DNA from 2 places in the Caballeronia jiangsuensis genome. Region 2 is predicted to be linked to the other one. Evidence: riboswitches for the same ligand, from Rfam matches in the RefSeq annotation. Region 2 holds a riboswitch; the other holds the start of a gene.

Region 1 (15,320 bases), on a different contig from region 2:
CGCGCGTTCGGCCTTCTGATGGGCCTCGCGGTGTCGGCGCTCGTCATCAACTGGGCGATGATCAGCATCATCCACGTGATGTTCCGCCGGCAGAAAAGCGCGAGCAACGAAACAACATCGTTTCCGAGCTTCGGCCATCCGTTCACGAACTACATCGTGCTCGCGTTTCTCGTGGGCATCGTGTGGGTCATGTACGAGATTCCGGACCTGCGCCTGTCCGTCTACCTGATCCCCGTCTGGTTGGCCGTTCTCGGAATCGGCTACTATCTCAAAAAAAGGGGCGCTGACGCGAAGCGCGCCAACCGCCTGCAATCCCGCTGATCTCTCGTCCTGACTCTCGTCCTGATACCGACACCATGTTCGAACATATCGATGCCTACCCCGGCGATCCCATCCTGTCGCTGAACGAAAATTTCCAGAAGGACCCGCGCACCAACAAGGTCAACCTGAGCATCGGCATTTACTTCGACGACGAAGGCCGCCTGCCCGTGATGCAGGCGGTGCGCGAAGCGGAACTGTCGATCCTGAAGGAACTCGGCCCGAAGCCGTATTTGCCGATGGCCGGTTTCGCGCATTATCGCGACGCGGTGCAGTCGCTCGTGTTCGGCAACGACAGCCCGTCGCGCGCGGACGGCCGTATCGCGAGCGTGCAGACGCTCGGCGGCTCGGGGGCGCTCAAGGTCGGCGCGGACTTCATCAAGCGCTATTTCCCGCAATCGAAAGTGTGGGTGAGCGACCCGACGTGGGAGAACCATCGCTTCATCTTCGAGCGCGCCGGCTTCGAGGTGAACACGTACCCTTATTACGACGAAGCCACCGGCGGCCTGCGCTTCGACGCGATGCTCGAAGCCATCGACAAATTGCCCGCGAAAAGCGTCGTTCTGCTGCACGCGTGCTGCCATAACCCGACGGGCGTCGACCTCGACCAGTCGCAATGGCTGAAGATCATCGACGTGCTGCAAAAGCGCGATCTGCTGCCGTTCGTCGATATGGCATACCAGGGCTTCGGCGCAGGTCTGGACGACGACGCGTTCGCCGTGCGCGAACTCGCGCGCCGTGGCGTGCCGGCGTTCATCGCGAATTCGTTCTCGAAGAATTTCTCGCTGTATGGCGAGCGTTGCGGCGGTCTGCACGTGATCAGCGACGACGCCGCCGAAGCCGACCGCGTGCTCGGCCAGTTGACGAGCGCGGTGCGCGCGAACTACAGCAATCCGCCGACGCACGGCGCGAAGATCGTCACGCATGTGCTGAATACGCCTGAGCTTAAGCGCTCGTGGGAACAGGAACTCGCGTCGATGTGCCAGCGCATCGCGCGCATGCGTCAGGCGATCCACGACGGCCTGAAGGATCACGTGCGCGGCGAAATGCTCACGCGCTACATCAAGCAGCGCGGCATGTTCACGTACACGGGTCTCGTCGCGGATCAAGCGGATCGGCTCAAGGAGGAGTTCGGCGTGTATATCCTGCGCTCGGGCCGCATGTGCGTCGCGGGTCTGAACGACAGCAACGTGCAGACCGTCGCCGATGCGATCGGCAAGGTGCTCGCCGCAAAATAATCGTTACAGCGCGGGACAGGACAGCACTTTCTGCGGCGGCAGGCTGCCCGGTCCCGTATCGACCTTCGTGCCGCGCGGCGGCGTCAGGATGAGCCGCGCGCTCGTCGCGCTTTCATTCGCGAGCACGTACAGGTCGCCGCTTCCCTCGGGCTGCCAGTACACGCGATACACCTCGCCGTCCTTGTAGACGTGCAGCGCGCCGTGCCGCACGGCGCCGCCCCGCCAGAAATTCACGCTTTCTCCTTCGCGCAGCGCGATCATGCCGTCCTGCCCGTTCGTCGCGCTTTCGAGCGTGCCGCAGACGGCATCGTCGGCGTGCGCGTGCGTGCACGCGACCAGCGCCGCGAGCGCGCCGGCGCGAATCGTGTTGGATGCGCGTTTCATCATCGATCGACTCCTTGCTTAAAAATGGCGCGTGCGCCGTCCCGCGCTCGTCGCAAGATATGCGCCGACGTTCCTCCGCGCGTGTGCTACTTTGAATGGAGACAGGCTTCGATCATGGAGGGTCTCATGACTGTGATCGCACCGGACGAAAGAACGGAATTCCTCGCGATTCTCGCGCGCCATCGGCTCGATGAAAGCGATTTTCTCGTGCAGGAAGGCGGCGCGTCCGACATCGTGGACGATGTTTATCCGTTGCAGGGCGTCGTCACCATCACGCGACGTTCCACGCTCAAGGAACGCGAATATCGCATCGGACACGGCACGGAATGGACCGCGGCGTTCGAAAAGGATTTGAACAAAGGCGTGTTCGGCTGAACGGGCACGCCGCAGGCAGTTTTTTCACGCACTTTTTTGAAGCGGAGCACGCGATGAGACCGACTGAATTCAACTCGTTCAAAGCGCATGTCGCGATGCTGCTGCGCGATCTGCCGCGCGGCATGACCGCCGATCTCACCGACGTCGCCGTCGCGTACTGGAACGGCACGCAAGTGGTCGGCGCGTACCTGCGCGACAACGGCCGCATCGACGAGGATTTCGATTTCGACGAAAACGCGTGGGGAAACTGGGGCGACGAATTCCTGATGTGGATGGATGCACCGCGTTTCTCCGAACGCGCCGATCTGAAGGCGGCGTTCGTCTCCGGCGTGATGCCGGCGAATGCGTGCGGCGGACTCTGGCCGCGGCCGCGCTGATCCGCAGGCGCGCACGCGCCTTTTCCAGGGCAAGTCTTCTGTAAGCACGCGTCGCACGCGTCCTCTCCCGCCGAACGGCACAGCGTTTGCTCCTACCCACGACGCGACAGCGTCCGAACCACGACCGCGCATCGGCCGTGTTCCGCCATTCATCGTCACGGAGGGTTTCAGCATGGCTGGCAACGGAAGACTTCATCCGCTCACGTTCTTCACGGCCGTCGTGTTCATCGTCATCGGCGCGTTGCTGGCGGCGGGCGGTGCGTATCTCGTCACGTTGAAAGGATCGTGGTACTACGCGATCGCGGGCGGGGCCATCGTTCTGACCGGGCTTTTGCTGCTGATACGGCGGCGCTCCGCGCTGCTGCTCTTCGCGCTCGTGCTTTTCGGCTCGACGGTCTGGGCCGTGTTCGAAGTGCATTTCGACTTCTGGCAACTGATGCCGCGCCTGTGGATCTGGCTGCTGCTCGGGATCTGGCTGCTGATTCCGTTCGTGCATCGCGGCGCGCTGTTCGGTCCGCCTTCGACCGCGCGCGCAGCGCGCACGCCGCTCGCCGCTGCGATCGTGCTCGCGCTTTTGCTCGGCATCGGCACGTATTTCATCGATCCGCACGACCGGCCGGGACGCATCGACGTGAATGTGGCCGCCGACGCGAATCAGGCCGATGCCAACGCCGCGACCGGCCGCGCGCCGGGTGACTGGATCGACTATGGCGGCTCGCCGCTCGCGCAGCGTTACGCGCCGCTCGCGCAGATCACGCCGGAGAACGCGCATCAGTTGAAAGTGGCGTGGACGTACCGCACCGGCGACATGCCCGGCCCCGACGATCCGACCGAGACCACCGACGAGAACACGCCGCTCAAGGTCGGCGACACGATCTTCCTGTGTACGCCGCACAGCAAAGTGATCGCGCTCGACGCGGCGAGCGGCAAGGAAAAGTGGCGCTTCGATCCGCAGATTCAAAGTCCGATCGGCTTCAAGCATTGGGAGCATATGACTTGCCGCGGCGTCGCTTATTACGATACGGCGATGCATCCGATGCCCGCCGAAGCCGCGACGGCTTCCGCGCCGGTCGAGGCGAGCGCGCCGGTCGCGTCATCGGACACCGAGGCGCAGGCCGCTTCCGGGCCCGTGGCCGCATCGGAGCCCGCCGCGCCGGTGCAGACGCCCGCGCAAACCACGGCGCTCGCCGAATGCCCGCGCCGTCTCTTCCTTCCGACCGCCGACGCCCGCCTGATCGCGCTCGACGCGGAAACCGGCAAACCCTGCGCGAGTTTCGGCAAGGGAGGCGCGATCGATCTGCGCGCCAACATCGGCCCGTTCACGCCGGGCGGCTATTACTCGACGTCGCCGCCGGCCGTGTTCCGCAACCTCGTGATCGTCGGTGGCCACGTGACCGACAACGAATCGAACAACGAGCCGTCCGGCGTGATCCGCGCGTTCGACGTCAACGACGGTCATCTCGTCTGGAACTGGGATCCGGGCAATCCGGACGCCACCGAACCGATCGCGGCGGGCGGCACCTATGTGCGCAATTCGCCGAACATGTGGTCGATGTTCAGCGTCGACGAGAAGCGCGGCATGATCTATCTGCCGATGGGCAATCAGACGCCCGATCAGTGGGGCGGCGAGCGCACGCCGCAGGCCGAGAAGTACGCGGCGGGCCTCGTGGCGCTCGACGCCGCGACGGGCAAGGTGCGCTGGAACTACCAGTTCACGCATCACGATCTGTGGGACATGGATGTCGGCGGGCAGCCGACGCTCGTCGACCTGCAAACGGCGCAGGGCATGCAGCCGGCGGTGATCGCATCGACGAAGCAGGGCAGCATCTACGTGCTGAATCGCGAAACCGGGCAGCCGATCGTGCCGATCAGCGAAGTGGCGGTGCCGCAGGGCGCGGCGAAGGGCGACCACAGCGCACCGACGCAGGCGGTCTCCGCGCTCAACTTCAATCCGCCGCACGTGAAGGAAGCGGACATGTGGGGCACGACGCCGTTCGATCAGCTCTGGTGCCGCATCAAGTTCAGGAGTCTGCGCTACGACGGGCCGTTCACGCCGCCATCGGAGCAGGGAACGCTCGTGTTTCCGGGCAATTTCGGCGTGTTCGACTGGGGCGGGATTTCGGTCGATCCGGTGCGGCAGATTCTCATCGCGAATCCGGATTACATGGCGTTCACGTCGAAACTGATTCCGCGCGAGAAGCTCCAGGAAGGCGCGACGAGCACGAGCGAGACGAGCGGCATCAAGCAGGCGCGCGGCACGCCGTTTGCCTATGAGATCAGTGCGTTTCTGTCGCCGCTCGGGATTCCGTGTCAGGCGCCGCCGTGGGGTTACATGGCGGGCGTCGATCTGCGCACGAACAAGATCGCGTGGATGCACAAGAACGGCACGATCATCGACAGCGCGCCGCTGCCGATTCCGATGCCGCTCGGTGTGCCGAGCCTCGGCGGGACGATCGTGACGGCGGGCGGCGTCGCGTTCCTGACGGGCACGCTCGACCGGTACGTCCGCGCCTACGACGTGCGCGACGGGAAGAAGCTGTGGGAAGCGCGCCTGCCGGCTGGCGGTCAGGCGACGCCGATGAGCTATGCCGATGCGAGCGGCAAGCAGTATCTGCTCGTGACGGCGGGCGGTCACGGTTCGCTCGGCACGAAGGCAGGCGACTACGTGATCGCCTACACGCTGCAATGAGCGATGAAGAAGGCGCGGGAATATTCTCCCGCGCCTGCGCGTTACGAACGACGGTAGGCTTCGGCCATCAGCGCGCTGACCTTGGCGCGTGCGACGAGCGCATCGCGCATGGCGGCGCGGAGCTTGGCGGCGATGAAGGAAACGAGGGCGATCGGGGTAGCGGCGATGATTCCCATGGTGGACTCCGTACTAGGGTTACTAACTAGGTAATAACCCTAGGTTAGCACATTGTGACGCATTGCAACAAATTCTTTGCGCGTGAAGTGGATCGCCGTGGCGTTGTGTCTCACCGTAGAGGAGCATGCAGATGAATACGCGGTTCCTGACTTTGGCCGCCGCAGCCGGCGTTGCGCTCGCTGTAGCGATCGTCGGTGCATGCAGCGGCGGCGGTTCCAGCGGCGATACCACGGCTGCGGCAACCGGCGGCAGCGCGCCTGCTGCGGCGTCGAGTCCTTCCGGCGCGTCCAGTCCGTCGGGCGCATCGGCGCCTGCTGCCGCGTCTCCGATGGACGTCGCTACCTGGCACAACGACATCGCCCGCACTGGGCAACAACTCGCGGAAACCGTCCTCACGCCCGCGAACGTCAATTCGGCCAGCTTCGGCAAGCTGGCGACCTTCCCCGTCGACGGCGCCGTCGATGCCCAGCCGCTCTTTCTCGCGGGCGTCCCGATTGCGGGCGGCACGCACAACGTCGTGTATGTCGCGACGGAGAACGCCAGCGTGTACGCCTTCGACGCCGACACTGGCAGCGTGCTCTGGAAAGTCTCGACGCTCGGCAACGGCGAGTCGCCCAGCGACGACCACAAGTGCACGCAGATCACGCCGACCATCGGCGTCACGGCGACGCCGGTCATCGACCGTTCGCGCGGACCGAATGGCGCGATGTATGTCGTCGGCATGTCGAAGGACGCGTCGGGCGGCTATCACCAGCGCATCCACGCGCTCGACATCGCGACAGGCGCCGAACTCTTCAACGGCCCGACCGAAATCCGCGCGACGTATCCCGGCAACGGCGCGGGCAGCCAGAACGGCACGCTCACATTCGATCCGGGCCAGTACGCGGAGCGCGCGTCGTTGCTCCTGCTCAACGGCGTCGTGTACACCTCGTGGACCTCGCACTGCGACTTCATGCCGTACACAGGTTGGGTCATGGGCTACGACGCGAACACGCTGCAACAGGCGAGCGTGCTGAACGTCACGCCGAACGGCCAGATGGGCTCGATCTGGATGAGCGGCGCGGGCCTCGCATCGGACGGCGAAGCGATCTTTTTCCTCGACGCGAATGGCACCTTCGACCCGACGCAAAACGCGCAGGAAATGCCGATCAACGGCAATTTCGGCAACGGTTTTTTAAGGCTGAACACGTCGCCACTCAGGGTGCAGGATTATTTCGAGCCCTCGAACACGGTGCAGGAATCGAATCAGGACGAGGATCTGGGCTCGGGCGGCGCGATGGTTCTGCCCGATTTCGCCGATGCGAGCGGCACGGTCCGCCATCTCGCGATCGGCGCGGGCAAGAACGCGACCATCTACGTCGTGAACCGTCTTTCGATGGGCAAGTTCGATTCGAACGCGGATCACATCTACCAGGAACTCGTCGGCCAGATTCGCGGGCCGATGTTCGGCGCACCCGCATATTTCAACAACTCGGTCTATTTCGGCGCGGTCGGCGACAGCATCAGGGCTTTCTCGGTGACGAACGCCGTGCTTTCGGGAACGCCGACGAGCCAGACATCGAACGCGTTCGCCTTTCCCGGCGCGACGCCGAGCATTTCCGCGAACGGCACGGCCAACGGCATCCTGTGGGTTGCGCAGAACGGCACGACGGGCGCCCTGCGCGCGTACGACGCGACCAATCTCGGCCGCCAGCTCTACAGCAGCAACGATGCGGGCGCGCGCGACCAGTTCGGTCAGGGCAACAAGTTCATCACGCCGATGATCGCGAACGGCAAGGTGTATGTCGGCACGAAAAACGCTGTCGCCGTGTTCGGGTTATTGCCGAAATAAGGAGAGATCGCGCACCGGAATCACGATGCGTTATATTCTTGTAGATATAACGGACTGCATCGGGTTACGGGGCATCATGGCGACTCCATCTATCGACGCACCGGGCCGCGAAGTGGCCGACGGCGGCTACGGCGCGACCATCATCACCGTGAAGGCGGCGCGCGACCACGAGCGGGCCGAATCGATACGCGATCTCGTCGATGCGCATCGGCGTTTGCAGGGCAGCGTGCTGCGTTTTCTTTCGCTCTTCGACGACGCACGCACGAGCGTCGCCCGTGACGCGCGCGAGCCCCTCGAAGCGCTCGTCGGCATGCTGGAGAAAAAGGCGCGCGCCGCGGGATTCGCGCGCATGCGCGAGTTGTGCGCGGCAGCGCAAGAGGCGCGGGTCGCGGCGCGGCAGCGCGAATGGCTTTTCTTCGATTCGTTTGGCACGGATGTGCCCGCACTGCGCGCCGCGGCGAGCGCGCTGGAGCGGCTGGACGCGACGCTCGTCGGATTGTGCGTGGAGCATGTCCTGCGCGCGAACGCGTTGCCGGGCGCGAAGACGCGAATCCGGCGCGGCTAGACCGGGGGATTGACTCTCGGCGGCACGGCGTCGAGTTGCCGGAACACGCTGAGCCAGTCTTCGAGATGCCAGGTTTTCGACACGAGTCCGTCGCGCAGTTCGTGAAACGAATGAATGGCGAAGCGGATCGGCTTCTCGGTCGCGGCGATGCCCAGCAACGGCCCGGATTGCGTGCCGCTCACTTCGGCGCGCACGCCTACGCGATCGTCCTGAACGAGCATGTCGAGAATCTCGATGTGCATGTCGGGCAGCGCGTTGGCGAGATCTTCGAAGATGGGGATCATCTGATCCGGACCGGGCTTCTGTCCAGGCGGCTCGGGAATGTACTGCCAGTCGGGCGTGACGGCCTGCCGCAAGAGCGCGACATCCTTCGTGGAAAACGCGCGATAGAGACGCTCGACCGTTTCGCGCGCGGCCGATTGAGTCAGGTGAGCTGCCGGCATGGTGCCTCCTTCACGGTGCTGTCTGCACGAGGTGGGAACGGCGGCATTGCCCGCTCACTGTACCTCAACGCATCCCATAAACGCAGGAACGGTCATTAAGCCGTGTTAAGCTTTCGTTTCTTCGCTGGGGAGTAGCCGGCCTTTCCGCAATGGAAAGGCGCTCATGTCAACACGCTCGGTCGTTCGGACCGTGGCATGAGCAACCATCACAGGTTGGCAAGACCATCGACAGAATTCGCGACCGGTCGGGCGCGCGTTCTGTCGTTCCATCTTGCCCGACCAGAGCGCTACCCGATGAATCTCGCTTCCACAATATTCCTTGCCTTCGCCATGTCCACCGACGCATTCGCCGCCGCGGTCGGCAAGGGCGCAACCCTGCACAAGCCGCGCATCGCGGAAGCGTTGAAGACCGGCGTGATCTTCGGCGTGATCGAGGCGCTGACGCCGCTCGTCGGCTGGGCGCTCGGCAAGGCGGCGGCGCAGTACGTGACGGCCTGGGATCACTGGATCGCGTTCGGCCTGCTGTTCGTGCTCGGCGCGCGCATGATCCGCGAAGGCTTCAGCGAAGCGCCCCACGACGAGGAAAAGCCCAACTCGCATTCGTTCTGGGTGCTTGCGCTCACCGGTTTTGCGACGAGCATCGACGCGATGGCGGTCGGCGCGGGCCTCGCGTTCATCGATGTCGATATCTTCTCGACCGCCGCGACCATCGGCTTCGCGACCATGCTGATGGTGACGATCGGCGTGATGGTCGGGCGGCTCGTCGGCGCGACGATCGGCAAGCGGGCGGAAATCGTCGGCGGGCTGATTCTGATCGGCGTCGGCAGCGTCATTCTGGCCGAGCATCTCGGCTATCTGAGCTGAGCCTGCGCGCCTTGTCGCCGCGCGGCGTGAAGACGGCGAGCGCGGCGGCGACGATGAAAAGCGCGGGCACATCGCCCGCCAGATGACCGAGATGACCCGCGCCGCCGAACGATTGCACGGCCATGATCGCGCCATGCACGACGCTCGACCAGACCGTGAACCAGATGAGGCTCAGATGCCGCATCGGCGCGCGCGACGCGATCAGCAGGAACACGCCGAGCGTCGCATAGATGCCGACGATCATCAGCGCATATTCGGAGCGGCCCTCGTGGGCGCTTTCCCACGCCCATCCCGAAGGCCAGAGCAGCATCAGCGGAAAGACGCCGAACAACGCGATCAGCCCGACGATGACGAGCACGATGCGCAGACAAGCGAGACGGCGGGCGTCGTTCATGGCGAAATCCTCGGCGGCGCGAAACATGAGCGCACGATACCGCGAAGTGCGCCCGGACGGCGTTGCGGTCGGCAGATGTATTCACCAAAAAACGGCGTAAATAAAATAACAACGACTGCCATTTGGCCGATACGATTCATCTATTCACTGCCTTCGAACTTTTGTCCAGCACGTCATGCCACGTCCGATTTCCGCGCGCATTCATCTCGACGCCGTTCGTCAGAACCTCCAACTCGTCAAACGCCTGGCGCCGTCGTCGCGCGTCTGGTCTGTGATCAAGGCGAATGCCTACGGTCACGGCATCGAGCGCATCTATCCGGCGCTCGCGGAAGCGGACGGCATCGCGCTGCTCGATCTCGACGAAGCCGTGCGCGTGCGCGAACTCGGCTGGGAAAAGCCGATCCTGCTGCTCGAAGGCATTTTCGAGCCCGCGGACGTCGAGACGGCAGATCGTCATCGCCTCACGGTGACGGTGCATTGCGACGAGCAACTCGCGTTGCTGAAAACGTCGCGGCCGCGCGAGCGCATCGACATCCAGTTGAAGATGAATTCGGGCATGAACCGGCTCGGCTTTCGGCCGGGCGAGTTCGAGGCCGCGTGGGAACGTGCGTCGGGCATCGAGGCGGTCGGCTCGATCGGCCTGATGAGCCACTTCGCCAACGCGGACGATGGCGCGATCGACTGGCAAACCGACGAATTCGATGTCGCCACGCGCAATCTTCCCGGCACGCGCTCGCTGTCGAATTCGGCGGCGGTGCTGTGGCATCCGCGCGCGCATCGCGATTGGGTGCGGCCCGGCACGATCCTCTACGGCGCATCGCCGACGGGCCGCGCGCGCGACATCGAAGGCTTCGCATTGCGCGCGGCGATGACGCTCGAAAGCCGCATCATCGGCGTGCAGACGCTCGCGCCGAACGAGACGATCGGCTATGGCCGCACTTTCACGGCGGATCGCGCGATGCGAATCGGCGTAGTGGCATGCGGCTACGCGGACGGCTATCCGCGTCACGCGCCGACCGGCACGCCCGTGATGATCGACGGCGTGCGCACGCGCATCGTCGGACGCGTGTCGATGGACATGCTTACCGTCGATCTGACGCCGTGCCCGGCGGCGGGCATCGGCTCGTCGGTGGAGCTGTGGGGCGAACACGTCAGGGTGGACGAAGTGGCCGAGCCGTCCGGCACGATCGGCTACGAGCTGGTATGCGCGCTCGCGCGGCGCGTGCCGGTGAGCATCGACGCCGGCGTGACGAACGAGCCGGAAGCACATTCCGCTTGACCCTCACGTAGCGTAAGGTTCTAGCCTCTTTCGTGCGCACTGAACGGAGGCTCGCATGCTGTTGAAAACAGGAGAACTGGCGAAGAAGAGCGGACTGACCGTCCGCACGCTGCATCACTACGACGCCATTGGCCTGCTCACACCTTCAGCGCGCGCCGATAACGGCTACCGCCTGTACAACCGCGACGACATCGCCCGGCTTCACCGGATCCAGGCGTTGCGCGGTTTCGGCCTTTCGCTTGCCGACATCGGCGCTTATCTCTCCCAGCCCGATACGCCTCTTGCCGAACTCATCGCGCGGCAGATCGTCATGCTCGATCATCAGATCGAGAAGGCGGCGCGTCTGCGCGACCGCCTGGGAAATCTGCGCGGCATGCTGATCGACGGCAAGGAGCCCGAGCTGGCCGACTGGCTCAATACGCTGGAGTTGATGACGATGTTCGACCGCTACTTTTCGCCCGAAGAACTCGATCGCCTGCCTATGTACCGCAACACGCACACGCAGTCATCCGAATGGACGGCGCTCATCGCCGATGCGCGCGCGCTGATGGACGCGGGCGTGCCGGCCGACGACGCGCGTGCCCGCGCGCTCGCCGACCGCTGGATGACGCTGCTCGCACGCGATACGAACGACGATCCGCGCCTGCTTTCAAAGCTGAACCGCATGCACGACAACGAACCGTCGATGCAGGCGAGCATCGGCATATCGCCCGAATTGCGGGACTATGTGATCCGCGCTTTCTCGGCGACGAAGATCGCGATCTACGAGCGCTATCTGTCCCCGGCGGAGTTCCACTTCCTGCGCGAGAGCTACGGCAGGCACGCGATGGCGTGGCCGGAGTTGATGGCCGATGTCCGCGATGCGATCGATGAAGGCACAACGCCCGATTCGCCGCGTGCGCAGGATCTGGCGCGACGCTGGATGGCGCTCTTTCGCAGCTACGCGGGCGACGATCGCGCGACGCACGCGAAGATCCGGCATGCGTTGCAAAACGAGCCGGAGCTGACCAGGGGATCGTGGACGAACGAGGCGTTGCTCGGCTTCATGCGCGACGCGATGAGGCGTCTCGAAAGCACCGAGTAATGCCTCAATACCGCGCCCAGACGATGCCGAGTATCGTCGCTTCGTCGTCGAACACTTCGAGCGTGTCGGTCAGCGCTTGAACGGGTCCGGCGTGGTTGACGAAAAGCGCATAGGCGAGGCGCCGCCCGCTCTTCGCGTCCATGTAACCCGCCATGTTCATCGCGACCATCTGGCCGTTGGTCACGGTCGCGCCGCTCTTCACCCTGATGTGCTCCTTGCCGACGACATCCCGGCCGATGGCCGCGAGCGAGCCGTCGATGCCCAGAATCGACAACGCGTCGCGATACACCGGATAGATCGGCAGGCGGCTCATCACGGTGAGCAGCGTCGCGGTCGTGCGCGCGCTCGCACGGCTGTCGGGCGAGCCGCTGCCGTTCGTCGGAAAGTCGAAGCCCGCGCCGTCGATCCCGAGCGTGCCCGTCAGATACCGGCGTTCGGCGACGAGCGCGGCATCGACCGTGCGCGCGCCTTGCGCGAGACCTTGATACATCAGGCTCAGATTGGCGCCGGTGTTCAGGCTTACCTTGAGGATCAGCTTGGCGATTTCGGAGTAGGGCAGCGAGGTGAAGCTCGCCACCTGCGTCGCGCTCGAATAGCTTTGCGCCGATGGCAGCCTGCTTCGGTCATTCGGCTGAACGGCGGGCGCCGAGACGCTGACGCCCGCGCGCGTCAATGCGTCGATGAAGGCGGTGCGCGCGAACGACGGCGGATCTTCCACACGCAGGTTGCTCACATACAGATTGTTGCCGACGAGCGGCGACGTGTAGCCCATCGGGATCGTCGCGGGCGCGGCGAGGCTCGCTGCGCCCGAGATCGTGCCGTGACAGCCGGGCGCGGCGAGACAACTGAGCGGTCCATCGTCGAGCGCATCGCCCGATGTGACGATGTCCGCCGCGCTATTGGCCGCCGTCGTGAGCGTCGCGCCCTGCATGGTCATCGCGCTCGTGCGCGGGCGCCAGTCGAGCTGGCCGGGCTGTCCGGCCGATGTCGGCGCGAGCGTCACGTCGATCACGTTTTCGTTCACGAGGATCGGCGAGATGAGCACGTTGCCGTTGGGCACGCGAAACGCATCGAAGAGCCTGTCATCGACGATGACATCGCCGCTGACCGACGTGATGCCCGCCGCCCTGACCTGTTGCGCGAGCTGGTTGATGGCGGTCAGCGGATCTTCCGGCGTCAGGATCGCGCCGTCGAAGGCGCGCGCCTCGTTGTGATCGAAGTCGGTGAAATCGATGGTGCCGTCCGGTTTCTGCCGCCCGCCGAAGGTGAGATCGCCGGAAGCCTTCAGGATGAGATCGCCCGTGAGCTTGCCCGATGCGTCGAGCGTGCCGTTGCGATAGACCGGCGTTTCGAAGCGATGATCCGCGCCAATGATATTGAGCGCGCTGCCCACCGAGTAGAGCTTGCGCACGGAGCCGGTGAACGAGAGCGTGTCGGGTTGCAGCGCGGCGAGCGTTTCGCCGGTGGTGGCGTCCATCACGACCATCGACCATTGCGAGTTCGCGCTCGTGTAGCGCGGCTTTTTCATCACCTGATCGATGGGATCGTCCGACGAACCGCCGCCGCAACTCGCGGCGAGAAGGCTGGATGCGATCAACAACGGGACAGCCAGGATTCGCGCGCGCATGGTCTTGTTCCCTTCGTTATTTACCGAGAATCAGCATAGGACGCGCGGATTCGGAATACAAAGCGAAAGCGTCGGCTCAACGCTTCGACTGGCCGATCACGCCGGCGAGAATCTGAATTCCCTCGCGGATCTTATCGACCGGCACGCTCGCATAACCGAGAATCAGACCGGCGGGCCGGGTCCGCGCATCGACGGTCGGCGCGGCATAAAGCTGCGATACCGGATAGACGCCCACGCCCTTCGCATGCGCGGCGGCGACGAGCGCGGCCTCATCCTTCGAATCGAGAAACGGCAGCCACAGCGTGACATGCAGCCCGGCGGCGGTGCCGGTCACCTGCGCGCTCTGCGGCAGAAGATGCGCGATGGCATCGAGCAACGCCGCGCGACGCCGTTCGTATTCGCGTCGGACGCGCCGCACATGACGTTCATACGCGCCGCCTTCGATCAGCGATGCGAGCACGCGCTGATCGATGACCGCCGAATGCCGGTCGCTCAGCCTCTTGGCCTGACGGAACACCGGCACGAGATCGTGCGGCAGGATCATGTAGCCCAGCCGGAGATGCGGCGAAAGCGCCTTGGAGAATGTGCCGATGTAGATCACGCGGCCATTCGAATCGATCGATTGCAACGCATCGATCGGGCGCTGGCCGTAACGGAACTCGCCGTCGTAGTCGTCCTCGATGATCCAGGCATCGTGCCGTTGCGCCCATTCGAGCAATTCGAGCCGGCGTCCGACCGGCAACACGCCGCCCAGCGGAAACTGATGCGAGGGCGTCACGTAAGCGAGCCGCGCGCGGCCATCGGCGGGGAGACGGCGCGTGTCGAGACCATGTTCGTCGACGGCAACAGGCAGCGGCACGCCGCCCGACGCTTCGAAGCAATGGCGCGCGATCAGATAGCCGGGGTCTTCGAACGCGAACGTATCGCCGGGATCGAGCAGGACGCGCGCGCATAGATCGAGCGCCTGCTGCGTGCCGTTCACCACGACGATCTGTTCGCTGTCGCAGACGAGCCCACGCGCACGTCCCAGATACGCCTGCAACGCGCCCCGCAGCGAAGCATCGCCTTCGGGCGCGACGTAGTAGAGGCTGTCCGGCTGATGCAGTAGCTCGGCCTGATACGCCCGCTTCCAGATCAGCGAAGGAAAGTCGCGCGAGGACACCGCGCCGTACAGGAAGTTGACGCTGCCCTGCTTCGTCTGATGAAGCACGGGCATGGGCAGCGTCGAAACGCGCTCGCCGTATGCGGATAATGCGGGCGCGGTGCGGGCAACGCGCGTCGGACCGGGCGGCGCGAGCGGCACCGGCGGCGTGGCGACGCGCGCGACGCGGCCCGCCGATGTGACGAGGAAGCCTTCGGCGGCGAGTTGTTCGAAGGCAGCGGTGACGGTTGTGCGCGAGACGCCCAGATCGGCGGCCAGCGCGCGCGTCGATGGCGCGGACGCGCCCGCGGGCAGCGTGCCGTCGGCAATCTGGGCGCGCAGCAGATCGTAGATGCGCTGCCCCGTGCCGGCTCTGTTCAACTGGACCATGAAAAACAACCGAAACTGGATCTTCTTATTGTGCCTGTTTCGGGCGATAGTGACGGAGTTCCGTCACCTTTGCCGAGCATTCACGATGTATATCCCGCCGCACTTCGCAGAGACTCGTCCCGAAGAACTCCATCGGATCATTCG
Region 2 (15,320 bases):
TGAAGAGCATCTCGGATCAGCAGACGCAGCTCACCTCGTACACGCAGCAGTTGACCACTCAATACAACACGCAGTTCACGGCGCTCAACACGCTGATGTCGCAGATGCAGACTCAGTCGAGCTACCTGACGCAGCTGTTCGGCGGCACCAACAGCGCGGGCGCAATGGCCACGAACGCGAAGTAAGCGCGAATACCGGAGTCGAACATGAACCAGTACGAATTGATCCAGCACGCCTGGACACTGACCGAGGCCATCGAAGCCGCTGTCGCCGCGGAGGACTGGGTGAAAGCGGCCGAACTCACGCAGGCGCGCACGCCGCTCGTCATGCAGATCGGAGCGGAGCAGTCCGCCGACGCGCTCGTCATCATCCGCAAGATTCAGGCGAGCATCGAGTCGATGATGTCGCAAGTGCAAGAGGCGAACGTGCTGCTCTCGACCGGCTATCGCCTCGCGATGGACAAGGCAAATGCCGCTGGCCGATATCACCAGGCGGCGCGGTTCTGAACGTCACTGGGCGCGGTGCGAGGTCGAATCGGGCACGGTGATCGCGCCCCGCTGCCAGTCACACTCGTCTCGTGAATTGGCTCGTGTTTGCCCTCCAGTTCGACGCTTTGTCCGCGCAAGACCCTCGCTAGAATTTTGCTACACAGGTTACCCGTTTTCGGGCGACCGCCAACTAGCGAAACGGTCGAGGGACGCAGATGTCGCAATACGAAGCAGCCGAAAAAATGCATCAGTATTACCGGGATGTCTTCACCCGGGAATTCTCCTTTCCGGCGATCGGCAACCTGCCGCGGGAACTCGTCCAGACGGCGCTGAATTCGTGCGATACCGCCGCGCTCGCCGAACATCTGATGCCCGTGCACTCCGGGCTGCCGGCAAACAAGGACGCAGCGCTCAAACTGATGCTGCTGCTGATCTCGCAAGCGAACCTGGCGTTCGACGCTTCCCGCGACGGACTGCAAACGCCATTGCAGCGTCCGCTCGTCGATGCCATCAAGACCGGTGTCGATCGCGTGCTGAGCCTCGATCCGACCGAGCAATATGTCGTGATCGCCGCTCAGTTGCTGTATCGGCTCGGCGAAATCGAAGCGATGATCGCGCTGCTGAACCAGGTGCCCATGCTGGTCGAGAAATCAGCGACGCTGCAAATGATGATGTCGATGGTCTCGACGATCGCCGGCGACTACGAAGCAGCGCTGCCGTTCCTCGAACGACTCTTTGCGGCAAACGTGCAGGCGCGCAATCCGACGGTTTCGCTGATGGGCATGGCTTGCGCCTACAAGCTGGGCGAGCGTCCGACCGATCCCGTCGATTTCTCGATTCTCACCGCGCCGGTCGCCGCGCACGCTCCGTTGCCTTCATTGAATTGGCTCATCCGGCCTGAGGCCGGTGTGCGAAGCCGCCCGACCGCTCTGATCGCGTGCGATGAAAATTACTTCTTCGCGCATGCGCTCGCGCTGATCGGTTCGTTGCGCGAAACCAATGCAGAAGAACTGTGCGTTCACCTGCATCTCTACGCCCCGAATCCGAGTGTTCGCGCTTATGTGACGCAACTGTACGAGCGCTTCCCGGAATTGACGATCACCGCGACGTTCGAGGAACCGACCTGGGTAAAGGAAGGAGCGAACGTCTATTTCGCGTCGCGCCGCTTCGTGGTCGCGTCGCAATTGCTCGAGATGCTTAACGCGCCAGTGATGGTCGTCGACGCCGATTGCCTGTTCCGCAAAAGCTGGCGGAAGTGGATTGCCGAGCACGATCTGCATGCCGATGTGATCACCACCGACCTGCCGTTTGCGCCGTTCTGGGAGAAAGTGCCCGGCGGCTTCGTCTATCTCGCCCCGACGGAAATCAGTCGCCGCTATATCAGTCTGGCTGCCGCTTTGATCCAGCACAATCTGGCTCAGCACAATCGACTGTGGTTTCTGGATCAGATCGGTCTCTCGGTTGCATTCGACGAAGTGCTGGCCAATGCACCCGCCGGGTCGTGGCAAGGCGGAAAGAAGCTGTTCGATATCAGCCATTCGGATGATGCGCTGACCTGGGTCGTGACGACGGTCAAGCACTCGAAAGGTCGCTATCACGACTACAAGCGTTCCGTGCTGGAGCGGCAAGGCTGGCTATCCTGGAACACGCCCGGCGATATTTTCCAGATCCTCAGCGAGCGCACCCAGAAGGTCGATTTCATTCAAGTTGGCGCAATGGATGGCAAGAGCTATGACCCGATTCATCCTTACGTGAAGCAATTTGGCTGGAAGGGCATCCTCATCGAACCGCTCCCCGACATGATGGTCCAACTCAAGGCGAACTACGCCGGGACCAACGGACTGATCTTCGAGAACGTGGCGATCGCGGAACAAGCTGGCAGTTTCCCCTTGTACCGGGTTACACAGGAGACCATCCGCAAACATAATCTGCCGCATTGGCTCGGCGGAATGTCGACCTTCAGCGACACGAAACTGAAGGATTTTGAGGACTACGTCGAAGTTCAGATGGTCGAGGGATTGCCGTTGCGCGCTGTCCTCGATCGCAACGCGGTGTCGCACATCGACGTTTTGCAGATCGATACGGAAGGGTTCGATTACCGGGTATTCCGGCAATTCGATTTCACGGCATATCGTCCGAAAGTCATCAATATCGAGGTCGTGAACCTGTCGCAGGAAGAACATGCCGCGCTCGCGAGCGATCTCGTCGATCAGGGATACATCTTCTTCTACTACGAGATGGATCTAATGGCCGTCGATCTGCGATTCTTCGATGCAGCCTTGCCTGAGAAATTGACGATCGCCGAAGCGGAAGCCCTGGCTTGAATCGTTGACGCGCGCCAGTAGCGGCGCCGGTCGATCGGGCGGAGCAGACGGGCGCGGATGTGAATCCGCGCCCGTTTTCCGTTTACTCGCAGCCCTTTCCTCCTTGCCCGACGGCAGCGCTGCAAAACCTGCTCGTCGCGGGATCGCCTACAATCAATGACCCCTCGACAAAGTCGGCTCACACGCCATGGGTTATCTGAATTTCTCCCTCGATCTGGAGTGAACAATGGAGCGCATCGCAATCTATGGTTGCGGAGGTTCCGGCCGGGAGCTTCTGCCTCTGGCAAGAACTCGCGCCAGCCTTTCCGACGTCCCGCCGGATATCGTCTTCGTGTCAGACACGGCATGCGAAATCGGCACGGAAAAGAACGGTGTAGCCGTGATCTCGTTCACTGACCTCATCTCGTCCCGGCATAGAGACCGTGAGGTAATCGTGTCGCTCGGCTCGTCACCGGCGCGCCGATCCATCGTGGAACGCTGTGAGCGCGAGGAGCTGGTATTCGGGACGCTGGCTGCATCGACATACGTCTGTCAGGATGACGTGCAGGTGGGTGAAGGCGCCGTGTTCTGCGACTTTTCCATGTGCAGATCGAATGTGAGGATCGGTCGCCACTTCCAGTGCAACACCTATAGCTACGTGGCGCACGACTGCATCGTCGGCGACTTCGTCACGTTCGCGCCACGGGTATCGTGTAACGGGCGCGTCGTCATCGAGGACGACGTCTATATCGGCACCGGAGCCGTTCTGAGGCAGGGCTCGCCCGACAAGCCGCTGCGCATCGGAAAAGGGGCGACCGTCGGCATGGGCGCCGTCGTCACGAAAGACGTTCCGCCGGGTGTCACGGTCGTCGGAAATCCGGCTCGCCCGCTCGTGCGAAAGAAGGCTTGAGCGGCGGCCGGCACGAATGGCGCCGAGCATGAAGACTCGCCTGGGTCGCCTCAATGACGAAAGCCGCGGCGACTTCCCGTCTCCCGCGGCCATTCGAAACTACATCGACAAGCTCGTGCAATCGCTCAACCGTCGATCGGACTTCCGGTTGCGTCGATATGCGCAGCGGGCAGTCCGTCACACCATCGTTGCCACATCGTTCTGAATGCACGAGAGACGCCTTCGGCAACCACATCCGGCTGGAACACGGCCGACTGACGGCAGCGATCGCGCAGGCCCAGCCTGATTTCGTTGAGCGTGGCAAGCTCGCCCACGGTCGATACGGCCAATCGAACAAAATCGTCCTGATCTCGCGCGACGAAGCGATCGAGCCCGACATGCGCCGTCCATGCGGTCGAGGCGCGGCTGACGAGCGAGTCGCCGACCATCGTCAATGTCGGCACGCCCATCCACAGCGCGTTGAGCGTGGTGGTCGAAGCCGAATACGGAAATGCATCGAGGCACATGTCGACCTGATGGTGCTGCTGCAAATACACGGAGACGCTCGATCGCTGCCGGAACGCAAGCCGATATTGCGATATGCCCGCGTCGGCGAACCATTTGGTCACCCTCGCTTCATCGGACTGGTCACCCTCTCTGCGCATTGCGCCGATGAGCATCCTGGAATTCGGCACCGCATGCATCACTTTCGCCCAAAGCGCAATCACGTCCGGGCGAAGCTTGTTGATGCGGTTGAAGCTGCCGAAGGTGACATATCCATTGTGGAGTGCCGGCAAGAGGTTGACTGGCGGGCTGTTCTCCGCGGGGATGAACGGTCCGATCGCAGGCAGATGCACGATCTTTTCGGTGAGTTGACCGGACACCAGTTCAAGCGGCGCGAAAAAGCGATCGGCGAGGTAATAGTCGACCGTCGACAGCCCTGTCGTTGCCGGATAACCAATCCAGCTGGCCTGAATCGGTGCGGGTTTGCGGACGAAGGACAGCAGCCGGTTGCGACCGGTATGGCCCGACAGATCGACGAGAATGTCGATGCCGTCGGTTTGAATCGTGCGCGCGAGCTGCTCGTCGGACATTCTCGAAACCTGACGCCAGTGCGAAGTACAGGCGCGGAACCGCTGGGTCGTCGCGTCCTCGACCGTGTGGTTGTAGTAGATATAGGTTTGAATGCTCGAGTCGTCGGCCATGCTCTTCAGCACGGGCAGCACGTAAGACGCCACCGCGTGAGTGAAAAGGTCGCCCGAGACGAAACCGACCCGCAGGATTCGGCCGGGGGATCGATCGATTTGACGCTTCAACTGGAGCTTCGGAATCGATGCCTCGTGGTGATGTGCGAAGTTCCGATGCTCCGCGAGCAAGGCGCCCTGATCGATGTCCGTTTGATGCACGAGGCAGAACAGCAGATTGCTGTGGGAAGCGGCGTCGCCGGGGTTGACCTCGACTGCACGGCGCAGATGTTCTGCCGCCTCGGACATCATGCCGGCCTCGAGCATCAGCATCCCGAGCGTCCCGTGGTTTCCCGATGAGGACGGCGCCAGTTCGATGGCCCGGCGGCACGAGGCCACGGCATCGTGGAACCTTCCCAGGCCACCCAGCGCAATGCCCATGATGCGGTAAGCTTCAGCACGGTCCGGAGCGCTTTCCAGAATGGTCCGGCACTCGCTTTCCGCGGCGCCGTGCTGCCCCAGAACCACGAGTGTATCGGCGAGCAACACCCGAGTCTGAATGTCGCCCGGTTCCAGTTCGATCGAACTTTTCAGCGGCGCGACGGACTCGCCATGCCGGCCATCGCGATTGAGCGCAACACCCAGGCAACGCCACGCACTTCCGTCCTGCGGATAGCGCTGGGTCATGGTGGACGCGGCTTTGGCAGCGTCCCCGAACTGGCCTTTGTTGAACAAAGCCGAAAAGTGATTGATCTCGCGCGTCGAAGGGCGGCGGATTCCTGTCGCGCCAACTTTCCTGACCTTGGTATCGACGACCGGCGCCGGAGTCGGCGCGGCGGCAGGCACGAAGCTCACTTCGACCGCACCCGTCATACGTCTGATCAGGTGGTCCGCCAGGGGTCCTTCGAGTCCGTGCTTCTGACCGATTTCGAAAGCGATCCAGGCCGCCGACACCTGCTTGTCCTCGATCAGCGCGTTGACGTAGGCGAACCAGTACTGACCGTTCTGCGGTATTGCCCCGATGCTCGCTTCGAAGTGAGGCAGCGCCCTGGACGGACTGCCGGTTTGCACGTACAGCGTCCCAAGATGAAAGTTCGCGTCCGGCTGACCGGGCATTGCCGCCAGAATGCCGAGATACAGACGCTCGGCCTCGCCGTGCTCGCCGTTTTGCTGATGCTGCAGCGCGGTTTTCAGGGCGACGACGATATCCTGTTCGGACGGAGATGCAAGGGCGACGGCTTCGGCGAGCGACAGATGGCTATTCATGATGTTCTGTGTTACTTGGAATACCGCAAGTGTGCGGTCTAGGCATCAACGTTCATCTCCGAAGATGACGTCAGAAGGGGGCGTTGTTCGACCTATGACCTAAGCGCGGTCATCGGTGTCGCGCGGCTCAGCAGCTCTCGATGACCTCGACGATCCTGTCGATATCTGCCTCGGACAGCCCCGGGTAAATAGGCAGGCACAGCACCTTGGACGAGGCATCCGCCGCGCAAGGCAAGTTGCTTCGATGCGCTGACGGCAGTCCCCGATACATCGGGAAATCGGAGATCAGCGGATAGAAGTAGCGACGGACGATGATTTCCTGTTCGCGAAACTTGTCGTAGAGCGCGTCGCGGCTCAGCGGAAAGTCGGCATCGACTTGAATCGGGAAATAGGAATAGTTGGCCACCGTTTCGCCGCTGTCGCCAAGGCATCGGATACCTCGAACCTGACTTAGCAGCCTGCGATACGTCGCGTCGATTTTCTTGCGCGACTCCAGCGCGGCGTCGATGTGCTGAAGCTGCAGCATGCCGAACGCGGCGTTCACCTCGCTCATCTTGCCGTTGATTCCCGGCGCCACGACCGTGACTTCATCCACGAAACCGAAGTTCTTCAGATGATCGATTCGCTGTTTCGTTTTCGCGTCGGGACAGATGATCGCGCCGCCCTCGAACGTGTTGAACACCTTCGTCGCATGAAAACTGAGTACGGAGAGGTCGCCGTGCTGCAGCACACTGCCCGATTCGGTGCGCACGCCAAAGGCGTGGGCCGCGTCGTAGATGACCTTCAGGTTGTAGTTGTCCGCGATTTTCTGAATCGCTTCGACGTCGCAGGGATGGCCGTAGCAATGCACGGGCATGATTGCGGTCGTCTGCGGCGTGATCGCTTCCTCAATCCTCTTCGGATCCAGATTCAACGTGTTCGGATCGATATCGACGAACACCGGCTTGATGCCGTTCCAGAGCAGAGAATGGGCCGTCGCGACGAACGAGTACGGCGTCGTGATGACTTCACCGGTAATGCGGTGCGCCTGCAGAGCAGTGACGAGAGCAAGCGTACCGTTGGCGAACAGCGAGAGATACTTCACGCCGAGATAGTCGCATAGCGCCTGCTCAAGCTGGCGGTGAAACGGTCCACCATTGGTCAGGATCTTGCTCGACCAGATTTCCTGCAAATAAGGCAGGAACTCCGCGAGCGGCGGCAGGTGCGGCTGGGTGACGTAAATGCGTTCGTCGGTCCGTGGAGGAACGGCGCGAAGTTGTACGCTGGCGGACATATGGGTTTCCTGTCGGACCGAAGATGAGTGTCCGTCAAATTATCCGTTCGACGACCGCGATCCAAAGCCCGGAGATGAGGCGGGAAACCGTGCTACTTCCGGCAATGGCCCCCCGGGGCCGGCTGCGCTCGATCCGCCAGATTAAACGCCACGCCCTAAAGTTTTTTCTTTTCACGCCGATAACACTTCCAAGAACAACAAGAACAACGCGCCGATGTCCGGCGCGCTGCTTCGCTCTTGATGCCCGCTTCGGCGGGCATTTCTTATTTCTCAGCGCCCGAGCGTCAACGCGAGATACGCCGCGTACAGCACGCCATTCCCGAGCAGCGCCCACAGCACGACGCCATTGTCTTTCGCGTTGAACCGCAACCACGCCGCCGCCGCGAGCGTGATCAGCACGCCGGTCAGCACCTCGATCCGCGGCTCCCACGGCGTCAACATGATGCCGATTCCCGGCAGCAGCGTCCCTTGAAACACCATCGCCCCGGTGATGTTGCCGAACGCGAGCGTGTCCTTCCCTCTGCGCGCCCACATGATGCTGTTCACCTTCTCGGGCAATTCCGTGGCGATCGGAATGATGATGAGCGACAGCAGCAGCGCCGAAATCCCCAGCGCATGCGACACGCCCTCGACGCCGTGAATGAATCCCTTCGCGCCGCCGACGAGCAACACGATGCCGACGAGAAACTGCAGCATGATCGTGCCGAGCGACGTCTTCAGACCGAGACGCGACGCGAACAGGGCCTCGGGCGCTTCCGTTCCATGCCCGCCTTCGACGAGCTTCGCCGAAGCCCTGAACGTCGAAATCACATAGACGACATAGACTCCAACCAGCCCGGCCGCAAACAGCGCACGCACCTCCCACGCATGATGCGGCACGAACATCGCGGCGCACGCGATCAGGAACGCGCACAGGAAGAAGTTGAGATCGCGTGTGAAGCCGCTGCGCTCCGGCGTGATCCGTCCACGCAAGCCGCGCGACTTGAGAATCGCGACCGTCATCAGGCAAGTGGAAAGGGTCGCGAGCATGAGCGGCGCACCGAGAATCGCGCCGACGCCGATCTCTTCATTGACCGCACGGCTCGATGTACCGCCGAGCAATGCGATGATAGGCACCGTCGTCTCAGGCAACGCCGTGCCGACCGCCGCGAATAGCGATCCGGTCACGCCCTCGGAAATGCCGAGCCGTTCGCCGAGATGTTCGAGCGCATTCGTGAAAAGCTCCGAGGCGACCAGAATGATCGCGAGCATCAACGCGAGTTCGAGGAAGAGCATCGTCATGCGGCACCTCGCATCGAAACATGCGACAGGCGCGCAAGCGTGCGCGAGAGACAGGGATGTTGTAGTTGTGGGGACACGATGATTCCACGGCCGGACGTCAAGCGAACCACGATGCGCCACGCGCCGTCCGACCAAGAACGACATAGCGCATCGATGGTCTCGCCAAACCGTTCTGGTCGAACGCGCCACGGCAGCAGAGCCGAGGATGTTGACGCGTTCTCCTTCGCTCACGAAGGAAGGCTACTCCCCAAAGACGGCGCAAGTTTAGCCTGCTGCGCCCGGTTTGGGCAAGCCGCGCATGTGCGGCAGAGAAATGTCATGAATATGCGTATGCCGATCGAATCGTTGTCGGCGCACGATGCATTCGCTAATCTAGCCGCGCCGGGCGCGTCGCTTGCTGCGTGCGCGCCATGCTCATCCACGAACAAAAATGAAGATCGGGAGATCTCATGCGCCTGAAATTTTTTGCCGCAGCCGCCGCAGTGGCATGCTTCGCCACGCCGATGCTTGCGCTGTCCAAGCCGCTTACCGTCTGCACCGAATCGAGCCCGGATGGCTTCGACGTCGTGCAATTCAATTCGCTCGTGACGACCAATGCGTCGGCGGATGTCATCTTCAATACGCTCGTCTCCTACGACGAAGCCACGAAGAAGGTCGCGCCCTCGCTCGCGGAAAAGTGGGACGTGAGCAGCGATGGCCTGACCTACACGTTCCATCTGCGTCCGAACGTTCAGTTTCAGACGACCGACTATTTCAAGCCCACGCGTCCACTCACCGCCGACGACGTCGTCTTCACGTTCGAGCGCATGCTGTCGGACAGCAATCCCTGGCACAAGGTCGCGGGCGCGAGCGGCTTTCCGCACGCGCAATCGATGGGTCTCGTGAAGCTCATCAAGGCCGTATCGAAAGTCGATGACCACACCGTGAAATTCGAGCTCAACGAGCCGAACGCGACCTTCGTGCCGATTCTCACGATGGGATTCGCCTCGATCTACTCGTCCGAGTACGCCGACAAGCTGCTGAAGGCGAACCAGCAAAACGATCTGAACAGCAAGCCCATCGGCACCGGGCCGTTCGTGCTGAAAAGCTATACGAAGGATTCCGTGATTCGCTACGACGTCAATCCGGCGTACTGGGGTCCGAAGCCGAAGATCGACCGCCTGATCTACGCGATCACGCCGGATGCGTCCGTGCGCGCGCAAAAAATCAAGGCGGGCGAATGCCAGATCACGCTGTCGCCGAAGCCGCAGGATGTGCTCGACGCGAAGAAGGACAAGTCGCTGAAAGTAAGCGAGGCGCCCGCGTTCATGACGGCGTTCGTCGCGCTCAATACGCAGAAGAAGCCGCTCGATAATCCGAAGGTGCGTCAGGCGATCAACATGGCTTTCGATCGCACGACGTACATGAAGACCGTGTTCGACAACACGGCCACGCCCGCGGTGAATCCGTATCCGCCGAATACGTGGAGCTACGACAAGAACGTCACGGCGTACAAGTATTCATCCGCCGATGCGAAGAAGCTGCTCGCCGACGCGGGCTTCCCGAACGGTTTCGATACGACGATCTGGGTGCGCCCGAATGGCAGCGTGCTGAACCCGAATCCGAAAGCCGGCGCCGAACTGCTGCAGGCGGACCTCGTGAAGATCGGCGTGAAGGCGCAGGTGAAAGTGATCGAGTGGGGCGAACTGATCAAGGAAGCGAAACAAGGTCAGCACGACATGCTGTTCATGGGCTGGGCCGGCGATAACGGCGACCCGGACAACTACATGTCACCGCTCTTCAGTTGCAACGCGGTGAAGTCGGGCATCAACTTCGCGCGCTACTGCGACAGCCAGCTCGACAAACTCATCGCCGACGGCAAATCGACAGCCGATGTCGCGCAGCGCACGAAGGCGTATGTCGATGCGCAGAAGATCATCCACGATCAGGCGCTGTGGATTCCGCTCGTCTATCCGACGGCCGCCGCGCTCACGCGTGCGAATGTCAGCGGCTATAACGTGAGTCCGTTCGGGCGCGTGAACTTCGGCGGCGTTTCGGTGCAGTAAATATTGTCAGGCCGGCGTGAAGCGGATCACGCCATCGTCGCCGGTCTGACGCTTCAACGTTCCATCGAGCCAGAGCAGGTTCAGATGCGCGAGCGCTTCGCCGAGCGCGAATGTCATCTGATGAATGTCGAGCTTGCGCCTGAACATGATCGGCACGATATCGGCGGCGCTGCAGGGTTTCGCGGCGCACGCCTCGCGCACTTCCGCCAGCCGCGCGCGATGATGCTCGCGCAATTGCCCGATGCGCGTCTGCACGCCGCGAAACGGCTTGCCGTGCGACGGCAGCGCGAGCGTATCGGCGGGCATCGTTTCATAACGGCCGAGCGATTCCAGATACAGCGCGAGCGGATTGCCTTCCGGCTCGACCGCGAACACGGACACGTTCGTCGAGATGCGCGGCAACACCATGTCGCCGGAAATGAGCAGCTTGTCGGCCGCGCAGAAGAGCGCACTGTGCTCCGGCGAATGGCCGTAGCCCGACACCACTTCCAAGTTGCGCGTGCCGATACGAATGACATCGCCGTTGCGGATGCGCCGGTATTCCGCGGGAATCGACGGCACGAGCGTCGGGTAATAGCTGTCGCGCTTGCGCAAGGCATCGAGCGAGGCTTCGTCGGTCAGACCGTGTGCCGCGAAATGCGCCGCAGCGCGCTCGCCGCCTGCGTTGGAACCGTCGCCCGCGGCCATCACGCGGCCCATCGCGTATTCGCCCAGCGAGATCCACAGGCGCACGTTCCAGCGTTTTTTGTCGCCACCGTTGCAGATCCAGTCGGCGAGGCCCAGATGGTCCGGATGGCAATGCGTGACGATCACGCGCAGCACCGGCAGACCATCCAGCACGGAGTCGAACACGCGCTCCCAGCTGGCGCGGATCGTGTCGCTCGAAATGCCGCAATCGACGACGGTCCAGCCCTTCACGCCGTCGATTTCGTCGCGCAGCAGCCAGAGATTGATGTGATCGAGCGCGAACGGCAACGGCATGCGCAACCAGAACACGCCCGGCGCCACTTCCTTGACGCCGCCCGATTCGGGCAGTGCGTCGGCGAAAACATAATCGAGCTGGTGTTCGAGGGCGTTCATTCGGTCCGTGCCTCCGGGTTTGCGCCGCGTTGCAATTTGGCGAAGTTGACGATAACGTAAACATCCATTCTAACGTTGCGCGCGCATTTGCGCTGCCGGCCCGCGATGACTCAGCCGACGCACTACACCATCACCGAACTGGCGCGTGAATTCGACATCACGCCGCGCGCGATCCGCTTCTACGAGGATCAAGGCCTGCTCGCGCCGAAGCGCGAAGGCTCGAACGGCCTGCGGCGCGTGTATTCGCCGCGCGACCGCACGCGCCTCAAGCTCACGCTGCGCGGCAAGCGGCTCGGCTTCACGCTGTCGGAAATTCGCACGCTGCTCGATCTCTACGACTCGCCCACCGGCTCGACCACGCAACTGCAAGCCTTCGTCGATACGATCGCGGCGCATCGCGAGGTGCTCGAACGTCAGCTCGAAGACCTGAACACGACGCTCACCGAACTCGCCGCATACGAGGAACAAGGCCGCGCGCTGATCGCAGCGGGAACGGAAAAGCGCGCACGCAAGCCCAAAGCGGCATGACGTGACCGCCACACGCGAAGCGAAGGGTCGACATGAATCATTTCCCCAAGCTGCTCTCGTCGCAAATCGGCTTCGATGTCGCGCAGACGATACTCGAAGGGTTCGAGCATCATTACCGCGTATTCCGCGAGGCCGCGATCGACGCGAAGGGTCTCTTCGAGCGCGGCGAATGGCTCGCGTTGCAGCAACTGGCGCGAAACCGCATCGCGTCGTATGACGATCGCGTCGCGGAGTGCGTGACGTCGCTCGAAGACGAATACGACGCCGAGAACATCGACGACGACGTGTGGCAGCAGATCAAGCTGCATTACATCGGCTTGCTGACGACGCACCGGCAGCCCGAATGCGCGGAGACGTTCTTCAATTCGGTTTGCTGCAAGATTCTGCATCGCTCGTACTTCAACAACGATTTCATTTTCGTGCGACCGGCGATCTCGACCGAATATATCGAGAACGACGAACCCGCCGCGAAGCCCACGTATCGCGCGTATTACCCGCAGAAGGACGGCCTCGCCGCGACGCTCGAACGCATCGTCACGAACTTTCAGCTGGAGCCGCCGTTCGAGGACTTGCCGCGCGACGTGCAGTGCGTGATGGACGCGATGCGCGACGCCTTCGGCGATCTCACGCCCGCGCCGAATTTTCAGATTCATGTGCTGTCGTCGCTGTTCTTCCGGAACAAGGCGGCGTATATCGTCGGGCGCGTCATCAACGGCGATGCGCTGCTGCCCTTCGCCATCGCGGTCCGGCACACGTCGCCCGGCCTGCTCGCGCTCGATACCGTGTTGCTCTCGCGCGAGCAGGTGCTCATCATCTTCAGCTTCTCGCACTCGTATTTTCTCGTCGACATGGAGGTGCCGTCGGCGTTCGTGCAGTTCCTGAGCACGATCATGCCGCGCAAACCGAAGGCCGAAATCTATACGTCGGTCGGCTTGCAGAAGCAGGGCAAGAACGATTTCTATCGCGACTTGCTGCATCACCTGTCGCATTCGAGCGATAAGTTCATCGTCGCGCCCGGCATCAAGGGGCTCGTGATGATCGTCTTCACGCTGCCGTCTTTTCCTTACGTGTTCAAGCTCATCAAGGACGCGTTTCCGCCGCCGAAGGAAACCACGCGCCAGAAGATTCAGGACAAGTATCAGCTCGTGAAGCGTCACGATCGCCTGGGCCGCATGGCCGATACGCTCGAATATTCGAGCGTCGCGCTGCCCGTCGCGCGCCTCGACGATGCGCTCATCCGCGAACTGGAGAAAGAAGCGCCGTCGATGATCGAGTACGAAGGCGACAATCTCGTCATCAGACACGTGTATATCGAGCGCCGCATGGTGCCGCTGAATCTCTTCCTGAAAGACGGAAGCGATGACGAAATCGATCACGGCATCAAGGAATACGGCGATGCGATCAAGCAGCTGATCCAGGCCAACATCTTCCCCGGCGATATGCTGTACAAGAATTTCGGCGTGACGCGGCACGGTCGCGTGGTGTTCTACGATTACGATGAAATCGAGTATCTGACCGATTGCAACGTGCGCCGCGTGCCGCCGCCGCGCAACGAGGAAGACGAGTTGTCGGGCGAGCCGTGGTATACCGTCGGGCCGCACGATATCTTTCCCGAAACGTACGGCACATTTCTGCTCGGCGATCCGCGCGTGCGCGAGGCTTTCATGCGCCATCACGCGGATTTTTTCGATCCCGCGCTCTGGCAGCGCTACAAGGAACAACTGCAGCGCGGCGAGCTCGCCGATTTCTTTCCCTATGACCGGGACGTCCGATTCAGCATCCGGTATCCGGAGCGCTTCGAGAAGTCCGGTCGACAGGACGCGCGCGCCGCCTGACGCGCGCCGTCCCGCTTTGACTATCGAATATGAACCACACTCCCGACAACAACGAATCCTCGACTCCGCTGGCCCACCTGTTCGCGAACAATCAGGAATGGGTTCAGCGCAAGCTCGCCGAGGACGCCGATTTCTTCAAGCGTCTCGCGCATCAGCAGACGCCCGAGTATCTGTGGATCGGCTGCGCGGACTCGCGCGTGCCCGCCAACGAAATCATCGGCCTGCCGCCGGGCGAAGTGTTCGTGCACAGAAACATCGCGAACGTGGTCGTGCACTCGGACCTCAACTGTCTGTCGGTCATCCAGTTCGCCGTCGATCTGCTGAAGGTGAAGCACATCATGGTTGTCGGCCATTACGGCTGCTCGGGCGTGGGCGCGGCGCTCGTCGGGCGGCGCGTCGGTCTCGCGGACAACTGGCTGCGCCATGTCGAAGACGTGCGCGAGAAGCACGCCGCGCTGCTCGACGAATGGCCGATGGGCGATGCGCGGCATCGTCGTCTCGTCGAGCTGAACACGATCGAGCAGACCATCAACGTGTGCCGCACGACCGTCGTCAACGATGCATGGGCGCGCGGGCAGGAACTCACCGTGCATGGCTGGACCTACGGCGTGCACGATGGCCGCTTGCGCAACATGGGCATGATGATCAGCGCATCGGACGAAATCGATCCGGTGTATCGCGCCGGCATTGCAGAAATGAGCCGCGGCGGCGCGCATTCCACGGAGAACGATGTACTCGCGTCCGATGCGGCGCGTCTGGGCGATATTCCCGCCGTTATTCAAGGCGTCATCAAGGAGTTGAAACATGAGTGAGACACAAAACGATCCCGTCGTCATCGTCTCGGCGGCGCGCACGCCGATGGCCGCGTTTCAGGGCGACTTCGCTTCGCTGACCGCGCCGCAACTCGGCGCCGCGGCAGTCAGGGCCGCAGTCGAGCGCGCGGGCGTGAAACCCGAGCAGATCGACGAAGCGATCATGGGTTGCGTGCTGCCTGCCGGACAAGGCCAGGCGCCCGCGCGTCAGGCTGCGCTCGGCGGCGGGCTGCCGCTGTCGACCGGCTGCACGACGATCAACAAGATGTGCGGCTCCGGCATGCGCGCCGCGATGTTCGCGCATGACATGCTGCTGGCCGGATCGGTCGACGTGAT

What was found. Region 2 has a riboswitch for manganese ahead of PQR08_RS17860 (sodium:calcium antiporter). Riboswitches for the same ligand answer to the same signal wherever they lie in the genome.
Region 1: linked by a shared signal. The riboswitch ahead of mntP (manganese efflux pump MntP) and the one ahead of PQR08_RS17860 (sodium:calcium antiporter) in region 2 are both predicted to bind manganese.

Annotation. Positions count from the first base shown of each region.
Region 1 covers NZ_JAQQDB010000021.1:28,946-44,265, reverse strand. The annotation lists gene PQR08_RS22020 (amino acid permease) at 1-321, shown strand, start outside; gene PQR08_RS22015 (amino acid aminotransferase) at 357-1,556, shown strand; gene PQR08_RS22010 (hypothetical protein) at 1,560-1,943, opposite strand; gene PQR08_RS22005 (hypothetical protein) at 2,067-2,315, shown strand; gene PQR08_RS22000 (hypothetical protein) at 2,369-2,692, shown strand; gene PQR08_RS21995 (membrane-bound PQQ-dependent dehydrogenase, glucose/quinate/shikimate family) at 2,865-5,381, shown strand; gene PQR08_RS21990 (hypothetical protein) at 5,423-5,557, opposite strand; gene PQR08_RS21985 (outer membrane protein assembly factor BamB family protein) at 5,689-7,389, shown strand; gene PQR08_RS21980 (hypothetical protein) at 7,466-7,954, shown strand; gene PQR08_RS21975 (ester cyclase) at 7,951-8,397, opposite strand; yybP-ykoY riboswitch at 8,512-8,683, shown strand; gene mntP (manganese efflux pump MntP) at 8,692-9,261, shown strand; gene PQR08_RS21965 (DUF6632 domain-containing protein) at 9,227-9,655, opposite strand; gene alr (alanine racemase) at 9,831-10,934, shown strand; gene PQR08_RS21955 (MerR family transcriptional regulator) at 10,990-12,018, shown strand; gene PQR08_RS21950 (D-alanyl-D-alanine carboxypeptidase/D-alanyl-D-alanine-endopeptidase) at 12,023-13,645, opposite strand; gene pdxR (MocR-like pyridoxine biosynthesis transcription factor PdxR) at 13,722-15,176, opposite strand; gene PQR08_RS21940 (FMN-binding negative transcriptional regulator) at 15,262-15,320, shown strand, end outside.
Region 2 covers NZ_JAQQDB010000015.1:107,919-123,238, reverse strand. The annotation lists gene fliD (flagellar filament capping protein FliD) at 1-185, shown strand, start outside; gene PQR08_RS17885 (flagellar protein FliT) at 207-506, shown strand; gene PQR08_RS17880 (FkbM family methyltransferase) at 704-2,812, shown strand; gene PQR08_RS17875 (acetyltransferase) at 3,039-3,701, shown strand; gene PQR08_RS17870 (tetratricopeptide repeat protein) at 3,827-6,130, opposite strand; gene vioA (dTDP-4-amino-4,6-dideoxy-D-glucose aminotransferase VioA) at 6,258-7,403, opposite strand; gene PQR08_RS17860 (sodium:calcium antiporter) at 7,674-8,684, opposite strand; yybP-ykoY riboswitch at 8,778-8,947, opposite strand; gene PQR08_RS17855 (ABC transporter substrate-binding protein) at 9,134-10,729, shown strand; gene PQR08_RS17850 (MBL fold metallo-hydrolase) at 10,736-11,809, opposite strand; gene PQR08_RS17845 (MerR family transcriptional regulator) at 11,915-12,337, shown strand; gene aceK (bifunctional isocitrate dehydrogenase kinase/phosphatase) at 12,370-14,172, shown strand; gene can (carbonate dehydratase) at 14,202-14,984, shown strand; gene PQR08_RS17830 (acetyl-CoA C-acetyltransferase) at 14,977-15,320, shown strand, end outside.